Regions from separate parts of the Planotetraspora sp. GP83 genome, predicted to be linked through region 1. Evidence: riboswitches for the same ligand, from Rfam matches in the RefSeq annotation. Region 1 holds a riboswitch; the other holds the start of a gene.
What was found. Region 1 has a riboswitch for guanidine ahead of ABH927_RS01040 (MBL fold metallo-hydrolase). Riboswitches for the same ligand answer to the same signal wherever they lie in the genome.

Region 1 (4,411 bases):
AAGCGCCGGCTGACCGTCTTCACCGGGGTCTCCGGGTCCGGGAAGTCCTCCCTCGTCTTCGGGACCATCGCCGCCGAGTCACAGCGTCTGATCAACGAGACCTACACGGCGTTCATCCAGTCGTTCATGCCGAGCCTCGGCCGGCCCGACGTCGACTCCCTGCGCAATCTGAGCGCGGCCATCGTCGTCGACCAGGAACGGATGGGCGCCAACTCGCGATCCACGGTCGGCACGGCGACCGACGCCCACACGATGCTGCGGATCATCTTCAGCCGGCTGGGCAGTCCCCACGTCGGGACGTCGTCGGCGTTCAGCTTCAACAGCCCCGAAGGCATGTGCCCGGAGTGCGAGGGGCTCGGCCGGGTCTCGGCCATCGACGTCGACGAGCTCGTGGACGTCGAGCGCTCGCTCAACGACGGGGCGATCACCGTCCCCGGGTTCACCGTGGGCTCGTGGTACTGGCAGAACCTGGCGTACTCCGGCTTCGTCGACCCCGACGTGAAGCTGAAGGACTTCACTCCCGCCCAGTGGGAGGACTTCCTCCACAAACCCGCCACCAAGATCAAACTGGGCACCATGAACACCACGTACGAGGGGCTCGTGATCAAGGTGCAGCGGGTCTACCTGTCCAAGGACAGGGAGTCGATGCAGCCCCACATCCGGGCGTTCGTGGAGCGGGCCGTGACGTTCACCGCCTGCCCCGCGTGCGGCGGCGCCAGGCTCAACCCCGCCGCGCTGTCCTCGACGATCGACGGCCGGAACATCGCCCAGTGTTCGGCCATGCAGATCAGCGACCTGGCCGGCTTCGTCCGCGGCATCGGCGACCCGTCGGTCGCGCCACTCCTCGCCACCCTGAGCAACACCCTGGACTCGCTCGTCGAGATCGGCCTGGGCTACCTGAGCCTCGACCGTGAGTCCGGGACGCTGTCCGGAGGCGAGGCCCAGCGGGTCAAGATGGTGCGGCATCTCGGGTCCAGCCTGAGTGACGTCACCTACGTGTTCGACGAACCCACGGTCGGGCTGCACCCGCACGACATCCAGAGGATGAACGACCTGCTGCTGCGCCTGCGCGACAAGGGGAACACGGTCCTGGTCGTCGAGCACAAGCCCGAGGTCATCGAGATCGCCGACCATGTCGTGGATCTCGGCCCCGGCGCCGGCCCGTCCGGGGGCCAGGTGTGCTACACAGGCGACGTCGCCGGCCTGCGGACCTCCGGCACCCTCACCGGGCGGCACCTCGGCTACCGGGCGCGGTTGCGCGACCAGGTGCGGCAGCCGTTCGGACACCTGCCGATCAGGGGCGCCGCGCTGCACAACCTCAAGGACGTGAGCGTCGACATCCCACTGGGCGTGCTGACCGTGGTCACCGGCGTCGCGGGATCGGGCAAGAGCTCGCTGATTCATGGCTCGCTCCCCCGCCGGGAGGGCGTGGTCGTGGTGGACCAGTCCGCGATCCGCGGGTCTCGCCGCAGCAACCCGGCGACCTACACCGGGCTGCTGGACCCGATCCGGGCGGCCTTCGCCAAGGCCAACGGGGTCAAAGCGGCCCTGTTCAGCGCGAACTCCGAGGGCGCCTGCCCCAACTGCAAGGGAATCGGGCTGGTCTACACCGACCTGGCCATGATGGCGGGGGTCGCGTCCGTCTGTGAGCAGTGCGAGGGCAAGCGCTTCACCCCCGAAGTGCTCACCTACAAGCTGCGCGGCAAGGACGTCAGCGAGGTCCTGGCGATGCCGGTGACCGAGGCCCGCGCGTTCTTCACCTCCGGCCAGGCCCGCGCCATCCTCGACCGGCTCGCCGACGTCGGCCTGGGCTACCTCGGTCTGGGCCAGCCGCTCACCACGCTGTCGGGAGGCGAGCGGCAGCGGCTCAAGCTGGCCATCCACATGGCGGACAAGGCCACGACGTACGTGCTGGACGAGCCGACCACCGGCCTGCACCTGGCCGACGTGGACAAGCTCCTGGCGCTGCTGGACCGGCTCGTCGACGACGGCAACACGGTCATCGTCATCGAGCACCACCAGGCCGTGATGGCCCACGCCGACTGGCTCATCGACCTCGGCCCGGGAGCCGGGCACGACGGAGGCCGCGTCGTCTTCACCGGCACACCCGCCGACCTTGTGGCGTCCGGTGACTCGCTCACCGCCCGGCACCTGAGCGAATACATCCAGGAGACCCCGGCGTAGTCCGTCCCCCACCGTCCGTCGTGCACCCTCCGCCGCCTCCGCGTGACACGGTCCTGCGCGGTGAGACCGGCTTGTGGTGAGACCGGCTTATGGGAAGAGCGGCTTATGGGGGGAGCGGACCGGCGACCGCTCGGGCCGGTGCGGTAAATTCCGGGTGGAGGCTCGGTCCAGTGCCTTCCCCCGGACGAGATGTGCGCCGTACCCGGCCGGCGAAGACGACGCGCTTTCGGAGGGGGCATGCACGGGGACGTCATCTCGGGGGCTCCGGTGCCCCGCCCGCTGAACGTGCGGTGGATCCACGGGTCCCCGTCGGCCAAGCACAACGCCGACCCCGACATCCAGGTGCATCACTACGACGAGCACACGGTGATCCTGCGGCAGAACAAGGCGGTCGACTACGAGGCGCCCTTCATGTTCCTGCTGTTCGGGAACGACAAAGCAGTCCTCATCGACACCGGCGCGACCGAATCGGCCGAGTTCTTCCCGCTGCGCCAGGTCGTCGACCAGTTGATCGAGCACTGGCTCGCCGAGCACCCCCGGGACGGATACGACCTTCTCGTCCTGCACACTCACCCGCACGGCGACCATGTCGCGGGCGACGCCCAGTTCGCCGGCCGCCCCGGCACCGTGGTGATCGACGCGGCGCTTGGCAGCGCGTGGGACTACTTCGGCTTCGTGGGCGACCCTGACCGGGTGGCCCGCGTGGACCTTGGCGGCCGGATGCTCGAATGCCTCGCCACACCCGGGCACCACGAGGCGGCCGTCACCTTCTACGACCCCCGCACCGGGCTGCTGCTCACCGGCGACACGGTCTACCCCGGCCGCCTGTACATCGAGGACTGGCCGGCCTTCCGCCGCACCATCGAGCGGCTGATCGCCTTCGCCGGCACCCGGCCGGTCACCCATGTCCTGGGCTGCCACATCGAGATGACGACCGAGCCCGGCGTCGACTATCCCATCCGCACGACCTACCAGCCGGACGAGCCGCAGCTGCAGATGACCGTGGACCAGCTGCGGGACATCCATATGGCGATCGACGAGATCGACCGTAACGGCGGTCAGCCCGGCCGCCACGCCTTCCGCGACGTCATCATCTGCATCGGCACCTCGTGACCTGGGCCGATAAAGCGGCCGGCCGGCGACACGGAGATCACGGACTTCATCACATAGCGTAATTCTATATATGCATAGAGTAGCGTCGCCGTGAAGTCGATCTACGAGGACATCCCTCACGACGGAGCGGGAGTTCAGTGTTGATGTCACAACGGTTCAGATCCGGGCCGGCCTGCGCCCTGCTGGCGCTGCTGGCCGCATCGGGAACGCAGGTGGCTGCCGCCGATACCGGTGCGCACGCCGCGACCACTGTACGGCAGGCTGTCACGCGAGCCGCCGCCGCGCCCTGTGTCCGGCAGGGACAGGCGACCTACCCCGTCGAGTACTACTGGAAGAACGCACTCGGCATGCGGCTGGGCAGTGGGTCGGTCTCGGTCGACACCTCCCCGTCCCTGTGGGGCGGGCAGATCGCACCGGGGAGCGTGTTCACCGTCACGCTGACGCACCGCACGGCCCAGTGGCCGCTGCTGGTCAGCAGGTACACCACCACGTGGGACCTGTCGTCACTGCTGGCCAACGCCGATGTCGTCGGCCAGTCGGGGACCGGCACCATCAGCGGCAACACCTTGTCGATCACTTCGCTGGGCACCAAGACCGACCCATCCCCGAAGGTCATCACCTTCCAGGTCAGGCAAGGCACCATCGGGGGAAGCATGACCATCCGGCCGACGGGGATCAGCAGCGTCATCGCCGCTCCGGGCCAGCTCGGGAACAACACACCGGCCCCCCCGATCCAGATCGTGGGCGGGCAGTCCATCTCGCCCACCAGGGCCGCCGACGACACCGCCACCACCACGCAGGGCACAGCGGTCAGTGTGCCCGTCCTGGCCAACGACACCGCGACCGCACCGGCGATCAGCAGCGTCACCAAGCCCGGCAACGGCACCGCGACGATCTCCGGCAGCAACGTGATCTACACACCCGCCGCGGGCTTCGACGGCACCGACACCTTCACCTACACCATCACCACCGCCTGCGGAACCAGCACCGCCACGGTGACCGTCACCGTGCCCTGTCCCTGGAAACCGGTCAACCTGGTCAACGGCAGCTTCGAGACGCCGCCCGTGGCCACGGTCGACTACACCATCCCCGACGCCTCCACCAACCCCGGCGC
Region 2 (4,411 bases), on a different contig from region 1:
TCGGGGTGGTGGGTCGTGGTGACGCGCGGGGCGGTCTTGTCGGCCGAGCGGGTGAGGTCGGCGCCCTGGACGCGGTTCTTGGCGTAGTCGAGCGCGTTGAGGTAGCCGGTGGACAGCGTGGCGATGGCCTTCGCGCCGACCATCATGCGGGCGTGCTCGATGACCATGAACATCTGCTTGATGCCCTCGTGCACGCCGCCGACCAGGTAGCCGATGGCCGGGTGCTTCTCGCCGAACGTGAGCTCGCAGGTCGTGGAGACCTTCAGGCCCATCTTCTTCTCGACGTTGGTGACGTAGGCGCCGTTGCGCTCGCCCAGCTCACCGGTCTCCAGGTTCACGAGATATTTGGGGACGAGGAACATCGACAGGCCCTTGGTGCCCGGGCCGGCGCCCTCGGGGCGGGCCAGCACGAGGTGGAAGATGTTCTCGGCCATGTCGTGCTCGGCGCTGGTGATGAAGCGCTTGACGCCCTCGATGTGCCAGGTGCCGTCCGGCTGCTCGACGGCCTTGGTCCGGCCCGCGCCGACGTCCGACCCGGCGTCCGGCTCGGTGAGGACCATGGTGGCGCCCCAGTGCCGCTCGACGGCCAACTCGGCGAACCGCTTCTGCTCGTCGGTGCCCAGGTCGAAGAGCAGACGGGCGAAGGCGGGGCCGCAGCCGAACATCCACACGGCGGGGTTGGCGCCCAGCACCATCTCGGCCATGGCCCAGACCACACTGCGCGGGGCGGGCGTGCCGCCGAGCTCAGGCTGAAGCTCCAGGCGCCACCACTCGGCGTCCACCCAGGCCTGGTAGGACTTCTTGAAACTCTCCGGCATCGTCACGGTGTGGGCCGCCGGGTCGAACACGGGCGGATGCCGGTCGGAGTCCTCGAAGGACTCGGCGATCGGCCCGGTGGCGAGGCGGTTCACCTCGTCGAGGATGCTCCGCGCGGTCTCCTCGTCGACGTCGGCGAACGGGCCGCTGCCGAGGACTTCCGTCCGCCCGAAGACCTCAAAGAGATTGAACTCCAGGTCGCGGAGGTTGCTCTTGTAGTGACCCATGGTGTGCGCTCCTAGAAACCAGACCCGGGGATGACGTACTGGTCAGTAACTCTATCTGAATGCTACCCGCCAGTAACCCCCTATATGCATGTTTTATGCCACACCGCGGGTACGGCGGCCCGCGTACGATCGGCCCATGAAGGCGGAACGCTGGCGGGCTGACCTGGAGTCGTGGGCCATCCCCGAAACGATCCTCGCGAGCGCTCCGGCCAACCCCTGGACACATCAGGTCGAGCGCTTCCGCCGCAGGACCGAGGCGCTCCTGGCGGCGCCGGGAGGGCCCACCTACGAACGCGCCCGTGAGGCGCTGCCCCCGGGCGGCTCGGTGCTCGACGTCGGCGCGGGCACGGGCGCGGCGAGCCTGCCGCTCCACCCGGCCGAGCTGATAGCCGTGGACGAGAGCGCCGCCATGCCGGTGCCGCCACGTAGCCTCGTGACGATGTGGTGGGACACGTCACCGCAAGGAGGGAAATAGTTCTCACAATGGCGATGTTCGGGATGTTAGACGCCCTCGTCCCTGGGCGTCCCGGACGAGGTGCCTGCCGTACCCGGCTCTGCTAAGACGGCGCGCGGAAAGCCATGGAAGAACTCGTTCAGATCATCGGCGCTGTCCTTATCCTCAGCGCGTTCCTGCTCTCCCAGCTCAAGGTCATCGACGGCGAGTCGCCGCTCTATCTGGTCCTGAACCTCGCCGGCTCGGCCGTTCTCGCGTGGATCGCCCTGTCGGGCCGCGACTGGGGCTTCGTGCTTCTGGAAGGGGTATGGGCGAGCGTGTCCGCCGCCGCTCTCGTCAAGGTGTCCGTCGGCAGGGGGCGCACGGCCGGATGAGCGCGGCTCGGTAACCTGCTTGACACCTTTGCTGGTGTCGCGATTGGCTGGGCGCATGATTGAGATCCACACGATCACCATCGACAGCGCCCAGCCGTACGAGCTGGCCCAGTGGTGGAGCGCGGCCCTGGGCTGGCCCCTCGTCGACTCCGAGCCGGAGGACGACGAGGTCATGCTGGACCGTCCCGACGGTCCCCCGCACCTGCTTTTCATCCGGGTCCCCGAGGGCAAGAGCGGCAAGAACCGGGTGCACCTCGACGTCTGGCCCGCAGAGGGGCTCACCCGCGACGAGGAGGTGGACCGCCTGCTCGCTCTCGGGGCCCGGCCCCACGAGGACCACCGGACCGACGAGGGGACCGGCTGGTTCACGCTGCTCGACCCCGAGGGCAACGAGTTCTGCGTCTGCCGCGGCGAGGCCGAGCGAGCCGCGTCATCTTCCTAGGCCGCCTTCGCCACCCGTGTCGCCGTGATCATGCAGGGTCTCCCGGGAAGCTCGGGGACGTCGGGTTTCGCAAATCGCGATCATGCATGGATTCCGCCGCACGCAGTCTGATCGGCGCCGTTATGCTTCATGATCATGCGCTGTTCGTTCGGCGGGGGCGTCGTCGTGCACGATCACCCCTTGGCGCGGCCTCGCATCGACAGGGTGAGGACGCCCGTGATGAGGTAGACGAGCGCGCCTCCCCACAGCGCGTCCCAGGCCGCGCCGAAGACGCCCTCGCCGTCGACGACGAGTTGCACCGGGTACATCAGGATGGCCGCCCCCAGGCCCGGATAGAGGGCGAACCGCCAGGGGTGGCGCAGGGACCAGAGCCTCGCCTGCCGGGTCACCCGGTCGCCCTCCTGCGGCCGGGAGATCGCGCCGATCCCCGCGACCAGCGAGAACAGGCTGATTCCCACGCACAGCGCCCACGTCAGATCGGCCGGACCGGGGAGGATCCAGCCCATGAACAGGCTGGTGGCCGCCACCACGGCGCCGGAGATCGCCGCCGCCTTCCAGGGCGCGCCGCGCAGAGCGGCTCCGGCCAGGGACATCTCATCGCTTCGGGTCAGTTCATTCATGCTTACATGCTGCGTTTCGTAGCGTTTCCGGGGCATCGGGGAAGTCCCTGACCGCCCCCTGAGGCGTCCCGGTTAGGCTCTCCGGATGTCCCTTTCGCCCCACTCCCTTCCGTCCCGACCTTCATTCCGTACGGCCCGGCGCGCGGACATCCCGGCGATCGTGGCGATGCTGATCGACGACCCGATCGCGGCGGCCCGCGAAAGCCTCGGCGGTGAGGACTACCGGGACTACGAAGCGGCCTTCGCGGCGATCGATGCCGACCCGCGCAACGAGCTGATCCTCGTGGAGGTGGACGGCGAGGTCGCCGGGACGATGCAGCTCACCTTCATTCCCGGCCTGTCGCGCCGCGGTGCCGAGCGCCTCCAGATCGAGGCGGTCAGGGTCGCCGCGCCGTACCGGAACCGGGGGATCGGCCGGACGATGATGGAGTGGGCGGTCGAGCGGGCCGGAGACCGCGGCTGCGCGCTCGTCCAGCTCACTTCGGACAAGGCGCGCTCGGACGCCCACCGCTTCTACACCGGCCTCGGGTTCACCGCCTCTCACGAGGGGTTCAAGCTCCGGCTGAGCTGATCGATCATCCAGCGGCACCACTCCGCCCGGTGCCGCTCAGATCGCGGCGATCTCCACCAGGTTGTCGTGGTAGACGGCGCCCCTGCCCATGTCGGCGTCGCGCTCGTCCACCGCCGCGTTCGGGTTGGCGCCGCCGGGGCTGAGCTTGGGCCAGTGGCCCTTGGGGGCGGCGACCACGCCGGGCCGGACCCGGTCGCTGATCTCCACGTACGCCCTGAACTCGCCGTTGCCGTTGAACACCCGGGCGAGTTGCCCCTCGGCGAGCCCGCGCGGGGCGGCGTCCGCCGCGTTCACCAGGACCTTGGGCCCCTTGGAGCGCCTCTGCAGCTCGGGGTTGTTGCCGAAGGTCGTGTTGAGGAACGTGTGCGACGCCGGAGTGATCATCGTGAGCGGATACTCGCGGGAGGCGCCGGCCGTACGCGCCGTGTACGACGGGACGTAGCCCGCGACCCGGGGGAGACCGGCGGCCTCGGCGCGCTCGGAGACGAACTCCAGCCTGCCGGACGGCGTGGGGAAGCCGTCGGTGAAGGGGACGAACGGGTCCGGCACGTCGAGCCGGGCCCAGCCCTCCTTCCTGAGCCGGTCCAGCGTGATCCCGGGGGTTCCGGTGAGAAGCTGCTCGGCCAGCTCCAGATCGGAGTCGTAGAGGGACGGCTCCGTCAGACCCATGTGGCGGGCGAGGCGGCGGAACGTCTCGGTCGTCGACAGGGACTCCCCGGCGGGCTCGACGGCCGGTTCGTTCCACATGAGGTACATGTGCCCGTAGCCCGCGTGCAGGTCGGCGTGCTCGGTCTGCATGGTGGCAGGCAGCACGATGTCGGCGTAGTCGACGGTGTCGGTCGGGAACTGCTCCATCACGACCGTGAACAGGTCGTCCCGGCTCATGGCCTCGCGGATCCGGTTCTGG

Region 2: it holds a riboswitch for guanidine, as region 1 does, so the genes downstream of both, ABH927_RS16920 (hypothetical protein) here and ABH927_RS01040 (MBL fold metallo-hydrolase) in region 1, are expected to answer to the same signal.

Annotation. Positions count from the first base shown of each region.
Region 1 is NZ_JBGCBZ010000001.1:207,860-212,270, reverse strand. It holds gene ABH927_RS01045 (ATP-binding cassette domain-containing protein) at 1-2,184, shown strand, start outside; guanidine-III (ykkC-III) riboswitch at 2,339-2,409, shown strand; gene ABH927_RS01040 (MBL fold metallo-hydrolase) at 2,422-3,297, shown strand; gene ABH927_RS01035 (Ig-like domain-containing protein) at 3,441-4,411, shown strand, end outside.
Region 2 is NZ_JBGCBZ010000011.1:7,841-12,251, reverse strand. It holds gene ABH927_RS16930 (acyl-CoA dehydrogenase) at 1-1,043, opposite strand, end outside; gene ABH927_RS16925 (class I SAM-dependent methyltransferase) at 1,180-1,518, shown strand; guanidine-III (ykkC-III) riboswitch at 1,545-1,615, shown strand; gene ABH927_RS16920 (hypothetical protein) at 1,623-1,871, shown strand; gene ABH927_RS16915 (VOC family protein) at 1,927-2,313, shown strand; gene ABH927_RS16910 (hypothetical protein) at 2,487-2,933, opposite strand; gene ABH927_RS16905 (GNAT family N-acetyltransferase) at 3,019-3,504, shown strand; gene ABH927_RS16900 (molybdopterin-dependent oxidoreductase) at 3,541-4,411, opposite strand, start outside.